DNA from 2 places in the Scandinavium sp. UTDF21-P1B genome. Region 1 is predicted to be linked to the other one. Evidence: predicted binding sites of a transcription regulator. Region 1 holds the regulator's gene; the other holds the start of a gene.
The links. The regulator Fur, encoded in region 1, represses iron uptake genes when iron is present. The targets are predictions, from matches to a motif close to ATAATAATGAGAACNACTATCAA.

Region 1 (8,075 bases):
TATCGACGATATCCGCCAGCCCTTCAATGAACGGCTGCACCAGATCCTGTTCTTTAATGTGGCCGGACGCATAAGCCGCATCCAGAGAGAGACGCTTCACGCCCTTCAGGCCATCGGCCAGCAGCGCGTTGGCACGGTCTTCCACCACTTTGGTCACGTTGGTATCAGCCGGGCCACCGTTAGGCGGGTTATATTTAATGCCGCCATCTTCCGGTGGGTTGTGCGATGGCGTGATAACGATCCCGTCCGCCTGCGCGCCGCCCTTCTTATTATGAACCAGGATAGCGTTAGAGATGGCAGGGGTTGGCGTGTAGCCGTTATTTTCCTGCACGATCACGTCGACACCGTTAGCCGCCAGCACTTCCAGTACGGAAATGATCGCCGGCTCTGACAGCGCGTGGGTATCCTTACCTACGTAGCACGGTCCGGTGACGCCATTTTTGGCACGCTCTTCCGCAATCGCCTGGGCAATCGCCAGAATATGCGGTTCGTTGAAGCTATGACGACCTGCACTTCCACGGTGGCCGGAGGTACCGAATTTCACCGCGTGTTCTGCGTTACCCACTTCCGGCTTCAGCACGTAGTACTGAGACGTCAGCTGGGCGACATTGATCAAATCACTCTGTTGTGCAGGCTGGCCTGCACGGGGATGAGTTGCCATTGCCTGGTCCTTCTTATGCAAGGGTTAGATAGTGCCGCAAACCTTCTCAATCAGCTCCGCAGGGAACTGCATTGACTGCATGATGTGCTCCACCATGCTGCATTTACGACCGGTATTGGTATTGGTGATCACCCAGTATGGGGTTTCAGGCACTTGCTTAGGCTTGGTCTGGTTGCCGTTTTTCAGCAGCGTCGCTTCATCGGAAGCGAAATAGACGCGCGTGCGCCCGTGCAGCGACTCTGTGGCCTCGGCAAATGCTTTGTTGTCTAAGGAGTAAAGTGTAGTCAGCACCAGCAGGAAGCGGTTGACCGCTTTTTTCTGCTCGGCGTATTCATCAGAAAGGAGCAGTTCACGCACGGCGCGGACGTTGTCCTTCGGAGAAGAGGCTTTTTTCACCGCCGCCGCAACGACCGGCGCAGCGCTCGGGGCCGGGGTCTCTTTGACAACGGGGGCTGCACTCTGGGCTACGGCAGAAATTTTCAGCATGCGCCGTAAAATGTCGGATGCGCTCTCGCCAATGTGCTTAGTGTGGCTGGCAATAAAGCCATAGAGTTCGTCATCAACTTCGATCGTTTTCATCTTAATCCAGTGATATTTCTTTGCTGAATACAAGTCGTTGGGATTATAGGGACAAAACCCAACAGCGGATAGCGTGTCGGCAAAAACTCAGACGACTACTGAGTGTTGCAGCCGGGCGGCAGAATGTTCAACATGATACCCTAACCCGACGTAGCGAAAAAAAGAACTTTGCCATGAAATTAAACAGCCGAGCGCAATCTGCACAAAACCAGCACACTAATTCTCCCATCGTCCTCGTTCACGGCCTTTTTGGCAGCCTGGACAACCTCGGGATCCTCGCCCGCGACCTGGTTACCGACCACGATATTTTGCAAGTCGACATGCGCAACCATGGCTTGTCGGAAAGAAGCCCGGACATGAACTATCCGGCAATGGCTCAGGATTTACTTGATACGCTGGATGCTCACGATATTGAGCAGGCCACCCTGGTTGGGCACTCCATGGGCGGCAAGGCGGTGATGGCGTTTACCGCCCTGGCACCGGAACGCGTGGGAAAACTGGTGGCTATCGACATTGCGCCAGTGGATTATCAGGTGCGTCGTCACGATGAAATTTTTGCCGCGATTAACGCGGTGACGGAAGCGGGCGTTTCCACACGACAGCAGGCCGCCGAAGTAATGCGGCAGCATATAAAGGAAGAAGGCGTGGTTCAGTTCCTGTTGAAGTCCTTCGTCGGTGGCGCATGGCGCTTTAACGTGCCGGTTTTGTGGGATCAGTATCCGCATATTGTCGGCTGGGAGACGATTCCGGCCTGGGACCACCCTGCCCTGTTTATTGCAGGCGGAAATTCTCCGTACGTCACCACCGAGTATCGCGACACGCTGCTGGCACAATTCCCGCAGGCTCGTGCACACGTGATTGCCGGTGCCGGGCACTGGGTCCACGCTGAAAAACCGGACGCGGTACTGCGCGCTGTTCGCCGCTATCTGGCGGAATGATTAAAATCCGAGCAAGCAAGCGCCATTGTGGCTCCCGGCGTTGGCGTGGGGGTTTCGCTGATGTATGATTGCGCGCTATCTGCGCCGGGCCTGTCGTCCGGCGGCTTGTTTCCCCGAAGTCACTCTGAATCATGGCAAAAGAACAAACGGACCGAACGACATTAGATTTGTTCGCAAACGAGCGTCGCCCGGGAAGGCCGAAAACCAATCCGCTCTCGCGCGACGAACAGTTACGCATTAATAAGCGTAATCAGCTGAAGCGCGACAAAAGCAATGGTCTCAAGCGCGTTGAGCTAAAGCTCAATCACGAAGCGGTCGATGCGCTCAACGAGCTGGCTGAAGCCAGAAACATGAGCCGCAGCGAGCTGATTGAAGAAATACTGATGCATCAGTTGGCTGCGTTGCGAAGCCAGAAACTCGTCTGAAAATCCGACAAAAAATCACTTTCATGTAGCAGAGAGTGCAGTCCGGCGCGATTGCGGTTCCCGCGCCCTTCTCCTCCTGCTATCATTGCCTTTATCTGTGGGCAACATTCCACCATCATTTCATTACGTTTCAAGAGGTTATTTTACTCATGGCAATTACAGGCATTTTCTTCGGCAGCGACACCGGCAATACCGAAAATATCGCGAAGATGATTCAGAAGCAGCTTGGTAAAGATGTAGCTGAAGTGCATGACATTGCCAAAAGCAGCAAAGAAGATCTTGAAGGCTTCGATATTCTGCTGCTGGGTATCCCGACCTGGTACTACGGTGAAGCACAGTGTGACTGGGACGACTTCTTCCCGACGCTGGAAGAGGTAGACTTCAACGGCAAACTGGTGGCCCTGTTCGGCTGCGGCGACCAGGAAGATTACGCAGAATACTTCTGTGATGCGCTCGGCACCATCCGCGACATCATCGAACCACGCGGCGCAACCATCGTCGGCCACTGGCCAACGGCGGGTTATCATTTCGAAGCGTCTAAAGGCCTGGCCGATGACGATCACTTTGTGGGCCTGGCCATCGACGAAGACCGTCAGCCGGAGCTGACCGCTGAGCGCGTTGAAAAGTGGGTTAAGCAGATTTCTGAAGAGCTGCACCTCGAAGAGATCAAAAACGCCTGATAAACGTATGGCGCAGCGCTCAGGTTGCGCCGTATTAGCGATAAGTTCCGTAAAATTAATAGATAAAAGCAATCAAATTAATCGCTACAAATTTTTAACTTTTGAGCACATGTCTGTACAATGTCAGCTGTTTTAACGAGGTCGGATGTTTCGCTTTGCAGATGATGCCTCGTTTCTGAAAAGCATACTTTGCTCAGGGTTTGCAGTTTTCATTTAGACTTCGCAGTTCTATAATGAGACGCATTATCCTGAATTCATTCTTAGTAATACTTCCAATAAGGAAGTGTATCGCCTAGCAACAGGACTGATTCCGCATGACTGACAACAATATCGCATTAAAGAAGGCAGGCCTGAAAGTCACGCTTCCGCGTCTTAAAATTCTGGAAGTGCTTCAGGAGCCGGACAATCACCATGTCAGTGCGGAAGACCTCTATAAGCGCCTGATCGATATGGGCGAGGAAATTGGTCTGGCAACGGTTTATCGCGTTCTGAACCAGTTCGACGATGCCGGAATTGTCACCCGCCACAACTTCGAAGGCGGTAAATCTGTTTTCGAACTGACTCAGCAGCATCACCACGATCACCTGATCTGCCTCGACTGCGGCAAGGTTATCGAATTCAGTGATGACTCGATTGAAGCACGCCAGCGTGAAATCGCCACCAGGCACGGCATTCGTCTGACTAACCACAGCCTTTATCTTTACGGCCACTGCGCTGAAGGCGACTGCCGCGAAGATGAACACGCCCACGACGCCGCCGATAAATAATCGACGCTCGTGCAAAAGCAAAAGCCAACCTGACGGTTGGCTTTTTTTATGGGCATATTTTGGGGCAAAAACAGAGTTGAAATAAGGCTTACGGCGCGGGGGTATTGTTGCTGCGAATTTCCTGCCAGATTTTATCGCAGCGCGCCTTCACTGCCTGATCGTTACCCGTACGGGTCGCCTGGATACACTGCTGATAATCCAGCGTGCGCACCGTTTCCTGTTCGGCAAACTGCTTGTGCTCCTTCTCCTGCTTCAGCACATCCAGCACGCTTTGGCAGGCTTCAATCTTATCCGGATTGCCTTCCGCGGTATTAATACAGGCGCTGTAGGCGGCTTTCAGCTTGCTGTCTTCTTTCGGTGCCTGCGGCTGTGCACAAGCCACCAGCCCGGACGCCATAATCGCGACGAGAATCAATTTTTTCATGATACGACCTCATGGTTACGCGGCAGGCATCGTGCCCGCCGCGTCGCTTATCAGAAGATGGTGAACGGAGCGATAACGATGAATTTCACGTCGCGCTCATCCTGGAACATGTTGCCGTAGCCACCGCCCCAGCTTGGGATATCTGAATGGTTGTCGTACTGAGTGAAGTGCAGCTTGAACAGCGTGCCTTTGGCGCGCCCTTCCTGGACGGTGTACATCGCATCGAGACTGTAGGAAGACTCTTTGATTTTGTTTGAGGCAATGCTCTCTTTCTGCCCTGCGCTGTTGATCATCCAGTCCGCCGGTTTAGCATCCCACGCGTAAACGTAGGAAGCGCCCACCGCCCAGCCTGGCAGGTTCCAGTTTTTCAGGTCATACATTCCGCCGAAGAACACGGCTTTTTCGCCGTTGGCGTTGAAGTCGGAACGGTTATCCCACCAGATATCCAGACGACCGTTGGAGGAAGCATAGGTTGGCGTCATACGCTGCAGGAAGAAGCCCTGCTGGCCTTCTGCCTTAACCCATGTCCCTTCGAGGCGCAGGTCAACCACGTCAGCCACTTTGTAGCCGAAGGTCAGAGCCTGTAACCATGCGGTACCGTCGTAAATATCGTTGACGGTGTTTTTATCTACGGTGTCACGTGCACCATAGAACTGGTAGCTGGTAGAAAGTGGCGTACCGGCCACGTCGAATTTGTAGCTGGCTTTGGCGAAGTACTGATCCATAAAGCCCTGCGCCTGACCAAATGCGGCTTCCAGAACGAGGTCATTTTTAAAGTCGTACTTCGCACCGATGGAGTGGAGATAATCGACTTTGGTTTTCCTGTCATTCTGGTAGAACTTGTCGGTTTCAAGGTGCCATGGTGCCTTGTACTCGTTGGTCCACATGTACGAGAAGCTCAGCGCGCCCGCATCACCGTAGTCAAAGTTCGCCCCGGCTTCAGCACCCTGATAGGTGCCAGGCATAAAGCTCCAGTGCGGCGCTAACAGCGTCTGGCCGGTTGGCTGAATGTAACCCGCACGAGCCCAGGCAGGCCCAAGCTTAAATTTCGCAGCGGCTTTATAAAGGCTAATCCCGCTCTTATCACCGGAGTAGTCTTCGTCGTAGCCCTTATTGATAGAGGAAAACGCGATTTCGTTCGGGTGGCCGCTTTCGGCAGATTCGGCCATTTCGATTGCGGTAAAGGCGGCGATATCAAGCCCGATGAAATCAGCGGCGAAGCCAGACTGGAAGTCGAGGTTGGCGTTCCAGGTCGAGTGAGAAAGGTTGGTTTTGTACTTGTCACCGTCAGTGACGTCTTTACGGTCACGCTCACGCTGCCAGTAATAGATGCCGCCGGTTAACGTTGAATCGTCTACGAATCCTGCTGCACTGGCCTGCGGAGATGCAACCCAGCCCGACATTGCGGTGACGGCGGCAATAGCCAGCGCCAGCGTACTACGTTTGCCACTGAACGTACGCATGTGTATATCCTCTTTGACTTTAAAAACGCCGTCGCAAAAGGCGAAAGCGATAAAATAAGCACTGCAAAAAAGTAGCGAGGCAGAAAGGGCCTGACGCTATGTCAGTAGACTATTTTTCGCGACGCGAATTATCAATCCTTTTTCCGCACGAATGCGCAAGAGTATGACAGTGCGCACATATTTGATTGCGTTTTGTTACAAAGTACAAGTGCGAGACAAAATGGCAGGAACCGCTAATAGCAGGGGTTTGTCAGCAGCCCAGTAAATGGGGCAGGTGGCAATATGTAACAGAGCCGATAAGTGTTTCAGTAGCAGAAATGAGATTATTTCGCATCGCGAAAATGGCATAAAAAAAGCGCCGCACGAAGCGACGCTTTCAGGACTTAAAGCAGCAAGCTTACTCGCCCGCTTTCGCCCAGGTATCGCGCAGGCCAACGGTGCGGTTGAAGACCAGCTTATCAGCGGTGCTGTAACGGCTGTCGAGGCAGAAGTAACCTTCGCGTTCGAACTGATGCGCAACGCCCGCCTTAGCGGCTTTCAGGGAAGGTTCAGCGTAACCCTGTTTGATCACCAGAGAGTCCTGGTTGATGACGGACAGGAAGTCCTCCGCGGCACCCGGGTTTGGCACGCTGAACAGACGATCGTAAAGACGAATTTCAACCGGCAGCGCATGCTGTGCGCTCACCCAGTGAATAACGCCTTTCACTTTACGGCCATCGGCCGGATCTTTGCTCAGGGTGTCGGCATCGTAAGTGCAGAAAATAGTGGTGATATTGCCTTCTGCATCTTTCTCAACGCGTTCCGCTTTCACCACGTAGGCATTGCGCAGACGCACTTCTTTACCCATCACCAGACGCTTGTACTGCTTGTTCGCTTCTTCGCGGAAGTCAGCGCGATCGATCCAGATTTCACGGCTGAACGGCACTTCACGGCTGCCCATTTCCGGTTTGCTCGGATGGTTCGGCATGGTGACGATTTCGCCTTCGCCCTGGTAGTTTTCGATAACCAGCTTAACCGGATCGATAACGGCCATCGCGCGCGGTGCGTTCTCGTTCAGATCTTCACGAATGCAGGATTCCAGCGACGCGATTTCGATGGTGTTATCCTGTTTGGTGACGCCGATACGCTTACAGAATTCACGGATGGACGCTGCGGTGTAGCCACGACGACGCAGGCCTGAAATAGTTGGCATACGCGGGTCATCCCAGCCTTCCACATGCTTGTCGGTGACCAGCTGGTTCAGCTTACGCTTGGACATCACGGTGTATTCCAGATTCAGACGAGAGAACTCGTACTGACGCGGATGAACCGGAATGGAGATGTTATCCAGTACCCAGTCGTACAGGCGACGGTTGTCCTGGAACTCAAGCGTACACAGGGAGTGAGTAATCCCTTCCAGCGCATCGCTGATGCAGTGGGTGAAGTCGTACATCGGGTAGATGCACCACTTACTACCGGTCTGGTGGTGATCGGCGAATTTGATGCGGTACAGCACCGGATCGCGCATTACGACGAAGGATGACGCCATATCAATTTTGGCGCGCAGGCACGCTTTACCTTCTTCGAAACCGCCGGCGCGCATTTTTTCAAACAGCGCCAGGTTCTCTTCCACGCTGCGATCGCGGTACGGGCTGTTTTTACCCGGCGCAGTCAGCGTGCCGCGGTATTCGCGGATTTCTTCTGCAGAGAGTTCATCGACATACGCCAGACCTTTATTAATAAGCTCAACGGCGTACTGATGCAGGGTATCGAAATAGTCCGAGGAGTAGCGGATATCGCCAGACCAGTGGAAACCTAACCACTCGACGTCATTTTTGATCGATTCAACGTATTCGATGTCTTCCTTCACCGGGTTGGTGTCATCGAAACGCAGGTTGCACTGACCCTGATAGTCCTGGGCGATGCCGAAGTTCAGGCAGATCGATTTAGCGTGACCGATATGCAGATACCCGTTCGGCTCTGGCGGAAAACGGGTGTGAACGGTCGTGTGCTTACCACTGGCCAGATCCTCATCAATAATCTGGCGAATAAAGTTAGTCGGGCGGGCTTCAGCCTCACTCATCGCGGGTTCCTCAAGGCGTAAACAACATATAACGGCATATGATCTTATAAGCCGGACGTAGTGACAACCCTTAGTT
Region 2 (8,075 bases), 100 kb from region 1:
GGATGGAAGCACCACAGGCGTGGCCCGTCGCTTTCGCGCAGAGGCAAAATCGCTTCATAACCTAAGCGTTGCGCTTGTGCGTCGTCCACAGACTCCAGCAACTCGCTGAGCTTGCCCACCGTGGAAGCCACCATCACCTGTCCCGGCGTCACCTGGCGGGCAAAGGTGCGACTCAGCTGCGCCGCAAGGCGCATCGCCAGCAGCGAATGGCCACCGAGGGCGAAGAAATCAGCGTCCACATCATTAATCTCGCAGCCGAGCAGCACGCTGAATGCCTCAGCAACAGCAATTTCCACGGCGCTTTCCACCGCACGACCCGGCGCTTTTTGCGCCAGCTCCGGCAGCGGCAGTGCTTTGCGGTCAAGCTTGCCGTTGGCGCTTAGCGGAAGCGCTGAAAGTGAAATTAGCGTCACCGGCACCATATGCGGCGGCAGCTTGCCGCGCAGATTTTCGAGCAGCATGTCGCCGTCCAGCGGCAGCCCCGATTCCGACACCACGTAACCCACCAACTGACGCGCATCGCCGCCCACTGCTGCAGCCTGGTTCAGCACGCAGGCGTGCGCCACGGCCTGCGCCACTTCTGGCAGGGTCAGCATCATGCGTTCGATTTCGCCAAGCTCAATGCGCTGCCCGCGAATTTTTAGCTGATCGTCGCTGCGGCCTAAATACTCCACCGCGCCGAAATCCTGCCACCGGGCAACGTCGCCGGTGCGGTACATACGCTCGCCCGGGGCAAACGGATCGGCAATAAAGCGGCTGGCCGTGAGGTCCGGACGGCCCATATAGCCCTGCGCCAGCTGGACGCCGGTGAGATAGAGATCGCCCGCCACGCCAAACGGCACCGGGCGCATCTGCGCGTCCAGAATGCGCAGACCGGTGTTCCACACAGGGAAACCAATCGGCACGCTGTTGCCCTTCACCGCCGCCAGCTCCGGGCCAAAGGCCGGATACCAGCTGACGTCCACCGCCGCTTCCGTCGGCCCGTACAGGTTATGCAGAGGCGCACCGATGAGCTGTTCCCACTCCCGACACAGCGCGGCAGGCAGCGCTTCGCCGCTGCAGAACACCTGCTTCAGCGTGCGGCACGAGGCCACGCTCTCTTCGTTGAGCGAGGCGACAAACGCCGCCAGCATCGACGGCACAAAGTGCGTGGTGGTCACGCCGAAATCGGCGAAGAACTGCTGTAACGCCTGCGGATCGCGGTGCGCCTCCGGCTCGGCCATCACCAGCTTCGCACTGGTGATAAACGGCCACCAGAACTCCCACACCGAGACGTCAAAACTGCATGGCGTTTTTTGCGCCACCACGTCGCTGGCATTCAGCGGATAGTGGTCCTGCATCCACAGCAGGCGGTTGACGATCGCCGTCTGGCCGACCATCACGCCCTTCGGCCTGCCGGTTGAGCCCGACGTGAAGATGATATAGGCGGTGTGTTCGGAGCGCGAAAGTACGAGCGGAGAATCATCTCCCGTTGGCAACGGCGCGGTATAGCAGAGCGTATCGATACCGGGGAAACGACTTAGCTGGTCGTCGGAGATAATCAGCAGCGAGGGGCGGGCATCTTCCAGCATCATGTGCAGACGCTCGTCCGGATAGCCCGTGTCCAGCGGCAGCCAGGCCGCGCCCGCTTCCACAATACCGTGCAGCGCGAGGGTTAAAAAAACCGAACGCGGTAATGCGACCGCGACGCTGTCGCCGGGTTTTACGCCACGCTCGCGCAGCACATTTGCCAGCGCCACAACCTGCTGGCGCATTTCGCGATAGGTAAACTGCATACGGGCATCTGCCAGCGCAATAGCATCCGGCGTTTTTGCGGCCTGTGCCGCAACCAGCGCGCTGAGCGTGGTTTCCGGCAGCATCATGCCCGTGTCGTTAATCTGTTCCAGACGCTGATACTCCTCGTCTGACACCATCTCAACGTCGCCGCAGCGCAGTTCAGGATTTGCAGCAAACTGGTTCAGCATCGCCAGCAGTCGGGCAATATGCTGTTGCAGTTCTGATTCGTCGTAGCGCTGTTTATTAGCCAGCACTTCAATTGTCAGGCCGCCTTCCTCGTCCGGGAACAGCGCCAGCTCCAGATCGTTCACCGGACCCGTCGCCAGGGTGTGAGTGGTGGCATGCACGCCGTCGAGTTCGAGCTGATAATCAAACACTTTGACGTTGAACACCGGGCCAAACAGCGGCTCTTCGCCTGCCGACTTTCCTGCGTCGCGAACGATTTGTTCGGCATCATAGCGCTGGTGGCGGCGCATTTTCTTGAGCTGTGCGCCCAGGCGATTCGCCAGCTCCGGCAAGGTTTCTTCCGGTTGGATGGTGACCGCCAGGGGCAATACATTCAGCACCGGCCCCGTTGCGGTCAGCGCAGCAGAACCCATGCGGCGCATGAAAATGTAACCCGCCGCGTAGTCGTTGCGTCCGCACAGGCGTCCCAGCCAGAGCGCGGCCAGCGCCAGAGCCAGATCGGTACGCTGAGCGGTGTGTGTGGTCGCTAAACGGCTGAAGGCCTGTTTGTCCGCGGTGAGCTTAAGCCGCCAGATCTCCGTACTGGTCGCCCGGCCAGATAATGGTGCGGAGGAGAGCGAGGCTGGCGGAGGCAGCTGTTTGCGCTGTTCAGCCCAGAACGCGCCATCGCGCGCGTGCGCTTCGCTCTGCTGGTAACGCTGATATTCCTCCACAACGTCCGCGAAAGGCGTAAACGGCGAGGTGGGCGGCGTTTCTCCACGCAGCAATGCGGCATAAATCTGCACGATCTGGCGGGTAATGGCCGGGAAGCTGAAGCCATCCACCAGCAGATGATGATAGCGCTGATACCAGTACCAGCGACGGTCACCGACGCGGATGAGCTGATGGCATACCAGCGGGTTGCCGCTGTCGACGCGGGTGTTCTGCGTCAGGTCAGCCTGCATCACCGCCATTGCGGCAGCATGGGGGTCGGCCTGGTGGCGTAAATCCAGCACTGCGCTCGCATCGTGCGTCAGGCTGTCGTCCACCCATTGCCACAGCTCGCCGTTATCTTCACTAAAGCGCATTTTCAGCGTGTCGGCCTGCGCCAGCCCGAGGGCAATAGCCTCGGCAAACCGGGCAGCATCCATTTCGCCTTCAAGCTCAACGTAATGGGCTACGCTCCAGGCATTCGGCAGCGTGGAAAGCTGCTCCGCCATCCAGATCCCCGGCTGCGCGGCCACCAGCGGTAAACATTCAGTCATGGCGAGCTCCGGCAAAATGGGCGGGGTTCAGAGTAGTCCAGCGGGCCGACAGCCAGGCGTTGCAGGCCTCCGCGCTCTGGGGTTCACAGACAACATGCCAGCCTTCGGGCAACGCGCAGTGCTGCGGCCACAGGCTGTACTGCTGCTGCGCATTTTGCAGAATATAAAACTGCCCTTGCGCATCATCGAAAGGGTTACTGATTTGCATACCAAACTCCTGTCGTAAAGCGCGTTATGCCGGGAGCAGCGGCTGCCAGAGCGCAATCAGCCCTGCGGTTAAGCCGCCGCGCCAGCACAGCGCATCGTGTCCGCCGTCAACCTGACGCCAGAAAACCGGCTGCTGTGTACGTTGTAGTTGTTGGAAGAGGGCCTGATTGGCCTTAAAGATAACCGGCTCGCGACGCCCGGCTTCCAGCCAGATGCGCAGGCCGCGCGGCGACAATTCTCCGCGGGAAAGTTTTTCAGGGATTACGCCGCCGTGAGGCTCACCGCGCATGGGCCACCAGTAGGAACCGGACTGACTGAGCACGCAGCCAAACTGCTGCGGAAAGCTCAGCCCGGCATACATCGCCGCCAGACCGCCAAAGCTCTGCCCGGCCACAAGACGACGTTCAGGATGTTCGCTGTGCGGTGCAATGCGCCGGATTTGCGGCAGCAGCTCTTCCTGTAACGCCAGCCAGAAATCCTGGTTACACGGCAGCTCGGCGCTGCGGTGCGCGGTATCGATGGCATCAATCAGGACGTAGACAGCGGGTGGAAGCCGCCCCTCCTGCGTAAGGCGGGCAAGCGGCGACCAGACCGGCATGCTTTCAGCCCAGAACTGGCCGTCGAGCAGCAGCGCCAGCGGACGTTCATCAGAGGACGCTTCGCCCGTGGTGTAAACCCAGACGCGGCGAATGTTACCCAGACGCTGACTGCGCCACTGGATACAAACAGGCGGTGCATAAGGGACGTCAGGCCGATCCCAGCCTGGCTGAACGGGGGCTTCCGGCAAGGAGAGCGCCGACACGGCATGCCCTCGCCCACCGCGCCAGCTGTGTGCGTTTCGCGGATCGGCCACCGCGTTCGGCAACAGCTTACGCCAGCCCTCACGCAGCAGTTGACGATCGGGCGCTTCGCCGTTGAACAGCGCCGCCGCAAAGTCATCGGTACGATCGGTGGGGATAAAACAGTAGCTGCCGCGCCAGCTGACGGGGAGCCAGGTTTGCCACTGCCAGACGTCGGTGCCCGGTAGACGGGACAGCGTCTGCGGCACCGCGTTCTGGTGGTGATCCGTTACGCCGGTGATGTAAATCCACACCCGCTGAATGGCTGAATGACGCTCATCTCCCGCCGGATCTCGCCAGTAAAACGTGACGTGGCAGTTCTCTCCTTCCCGACGCCACTGAGGCCCCTCGATGCGCGCCCACCACTCTGCACTCCCTGCCACCGTTTCCGCCACGTTAACCCCGCGATATCTGTGGAATTATTTGTTACACGCCAAAATTTATTGATAATATTATTGATAACTATTTGCATTTGCAATAGCGTATTGGCGCGCGTTTTCGTTTCATTCATAACCTCTGAACGCCGCTCTGCGCCTTGATGAGGTTTTATCCATACAGCAGGACGTTGACTTACCAATGAATAACAAACTTAAGTCCCTGACCTTACTGGTCAATCTGGGCATTTACGGGGTGGCTTTACCGCTGCACGCTGAAGAGACCGCAAAGGCAAGCACAGCAGACGCAGAAGAAACGATGGTCGTGACCGCCGCACAGCAGAACCTGCAGGCGCCGGGCGTATCCACCATCACCGCGGATGAGATCCGCAAAAATCCTCCCGCTCGCGACGTGTCCGAAATTATTCGTACCATGCCGGGCGTGAACCTGACGGGGAACTCCACCAGCGGCCAGCGTGGCAACAACCGCCAGATTGATATTCGCGGTATGGGCCCGGAAAACACCCTGATTCTGGTCGACGGTAAACCTGTCACCAGCCGCAACTCCGTGCGTCTGGGCTGGCGCGGCGAGCGCGACACCCGCGGTGATACCGGCTGGGTACCGCCAGAGATGATCGAACGTATTGAAGTCATTCGTGGTCCAGCCGCGGCCCGCTACGGCAATGGCGCAGCAGGCGGCGTGGTGAACATCATCACCAAAAAATCCAGCAACGAGTGGCACGGCTCCTGGGACACTTACATGAACCTGCCGGAGCATAAAGACGAAGGCTCCACCAAGCGCACCAACTTCAGCCTGACCGGGCCGATGGGCGGCGACTTCAGCTTCCGCCTCTACGGCAACCTGGACAAAACGCAGGCCGACGCATGGGACATCAACCAGGGTCATCAGTCAGAGCGTACCGGCATCTACCAGAACACCCTGCCCGCCGGGCGCGAAGGAGTGGAAAACAAGGCCATCAACGGCCAGCTGCGCTGGGACTTTGCTCCCATGCAGTCCCTGGAGCTGGAAGCTGGCTACAACCGCCAGAATAACCTCTATGCGGGCGACACCCAGAACACCAACACCAATAACTTCGTGAAGGAAAACTACGGCAAAGAGACCAACCGTCTGTACCGTCAGAATTACGCCCTCACCTGGAACGGTGGCTGGGATAACGGCGTCACCACCAGCACCTGGGCGCAGTACGAGCACACCCGCAACTCGCGCAAAGGCGAAGGCCTGGCGGGTGGCACCGAAGGGATCTTTAACTCCAACAAGTTTGTTGATATCGATCTGTCCGACGTGCTGCTGCACAGCGAAATCAACCTGCCCGTCGATTTTGTCTTCAACCAGACGCTGACGCTCGGCACCGAGTGGAACCAGCAGAAGATGAAGGATATGGGGTCGAACACCCAGACCTTTATGGGCGGACCAATTCCGGGCTTCAGCAGCACCAATCGCAGCCCGTACTCGCAGGCGGAGATCTTCTCGCTGTTTGCCGAAGACAACGTTGAAGTGACCGACTCCACCATGCTGACGCCAGCATTGCGCTTCGATCACCACAGCATCGTCGGCGACAACTGGAGTCCGTCCCTGAATCTGTCGCAGGGCCTGGGTGATGACTTCACCCTGAAGATGGGCATCGCGCGCGCCTATAAAGCGCCAAGCCTGTATCAGACCAACCCGAACTACATTCTCTACAGCAAAGGCCAGGGCTGCTACGCCAGCACCAGCGGCTGCTATCTGCAGGGGAATGATGACCTGAAGGCCGAAACCAGCATCAACAAAGAAGTGGGGCTGGAGTTTAAGCATGACGGCTGGCTGGCTGGCGCGACCTGGTTCCGCAACGACTACCGCAACAAGATTGAAGCCGGTTATTCGCCGGTATCCACCAACGGCGCTGGCACCGATCTTTATCAGTGGGAGAACGTGCCAAAAGCGGTGGTGGAAGGTCTGGAAGGGACGCTGAACGTGCCGGTGACCGAGACCGTCAACTGGACCAACAACATCACCTATATGCTGCAAAGTAAGAACAAGGAGACCGGCGACCGTCTGTCGATCATCCCGGAATACACGCTGAACTCGACCCTGAGCTGGCAGATTGTGCAGGACGTGTCCGTCCAGTCGACCTTCACCTGGTACGGCAAGCAGCAGCCGAAGAAGTACAACTACAAAGGGCAACCGGTGACGGGCAGCGAGCTGAACGAAGTCAGTCCGTACAGCATCGTTGGCCTGAGCGGCACCTGGGATGCCACCAAAAACGTCAGCTTCACGGCGGGGATCGACAACCTGTTCGACAAGCGCCACTGGCGTGCGGGTAACGCCCAGACCACCGGCGGCGCGACGGGCTATATGTATGGCGCGGGTGCAGAAACCTATAACGAGTCCGGCCGGACTTATTATATGAGCGTGAATACGCACTTCTGATCCTGAGTTTCCCCTCTCCCCAGCCCTCTCACGAAGGGAGAGGGAGAAACCCGTCAGCACCGAAAATTTCCCTCTCCCTTTGGGAGAGGGTCAGGGAGAGGGAGTTCCACAAAATGAAAACCCACCACAGCACCTTCCCGCTTGCCGCTCACCTCCTTCACCGAATCGATTTCGATTCGCAGACCTTTACCGACGCCGATCTGCTCTGGCTTCCCCATCACGCTAAACTTCAGGCTGCCGGACGCAAACGCAAAGCCGAACATCTCGCCGGACGGCTGGCGGCGCTTCATGCGTTGCAGGAGCACGGTAGTCGGCAGATTCCGGATATCGGCCCTCATCGCCAGCCCATGTGGCCGGATGGCTTTTACGGCAGCATCAGTCACTGCGGAACGACCGCGCTGGCGGTGGTATCGCGGGAGCCTGTCGGGGTCGATCTTGAAACCTGTTTTAGCGAGGCGATGTGTGAGGAACTGACCAGCGGCATTATCACGCCGGAAGAACAAAGGGTGCTGCATGCCAGCGGCTTGCCGTATTCGCTGGCGCTAACGCTGGCCTTCAGCGCGAAGGAAAGCGCCTTCAAAGCCTTCTCTTTTATGACAACCGACCTGCCCGGATTTGCCTCAGCTCAGGTGGTTGCGCTTGATGCACAACATGTGACGCTGCAATTCTCTTCCACCTTTTCGCCCACCCTTGCCGGGCAGCGCTGCGATGTCCGCTGGCTTCAGCGCGGGCAGGAGATCGTCACGCTACTGGCGAAAGCTCTCCAGCCTGTGTAGCTGCTGGCCTGCCGCATCAAAATTCTCCGGCGCAAGCCAGCTTCGCAGCGCGGCATCCACCGCGGGCCATTCACCGTCGATGATTGACAGCCAGTCGCTGTCCCGGTTGCGGCCTTTGCGCACCATCCGCTGGCGGAAGCGTCCTTCAAAGGTAAAACCGATACGCTCGGCGGCCCGACGCGAGGCCACGTTCAGCGCATCGCATTTCCACTCCACGCGACGGTAGCCGCAGGCAAATGCCTCCT

Region 2: the regulator Fur is predicted to act here: its motif matches at 4,702-4,724, upstream of fes (enterochelin esterase).

Annotation. Positions count from the first base shown of each region.
Region 1 covers NZ_JBFLVD010000008.1:173,398-181,472, reverse strand. Annotated here, with positions in the region: gene pgm (phosphoglucomutase (alpha-D-glucose-1,6-bisphosphate-dependent)) at 1-661, opposite strand, end outside; gene seqA (replication initiation negative regulator SeqA) at 686-1,240, opposite strand; gene ybfF (esterase) at 1,414-2,178, shown strand; gene ybfE (LexA regulated protein) at 2,310-2,603, shown strand; gene fldA (flavodoxin FldA) at 2,753-3,283, shown strand; gene fur (ferric iron uptake transcriptional regulator) at 3,598-4,050, shown strand; gene chiQ (ChiQ/YbfN family lipoprotein) at 4,139-4,474, opposite strand; gene chiP (chitoporin ChiP) at 4,525-5,937, opposite strand; gene glnS (glutamine--tRNA ligase) at 6,335-7,999, opposite strand.
Region 2 covers NZ_JBFLVD010000008.1:68,709-76,783, reverse strand. Annotated here, with positions in the region: gene entF (enterobactin non-ribosomal peptide synthetase EntF) at 1-3,206, opposite strand, end outside; gene AB1287_RS04260 (MbtH family protein) at 3,199-3,414, opposite strand; gene fes (enterochelin esterase) at 3,439-4,647, opposite strand; gene AB1287_RS04250 (TonB-dependent siderophore receptor) at 4,829-7,054, shown strand; gene entD (enterobactin synthase subunit EntD) at 7,168-7,830, shown strand; gene AB1287_RS04240 (GNAT family N-acetyltransferase) at 7,801-8,075, opposite strand, start outside.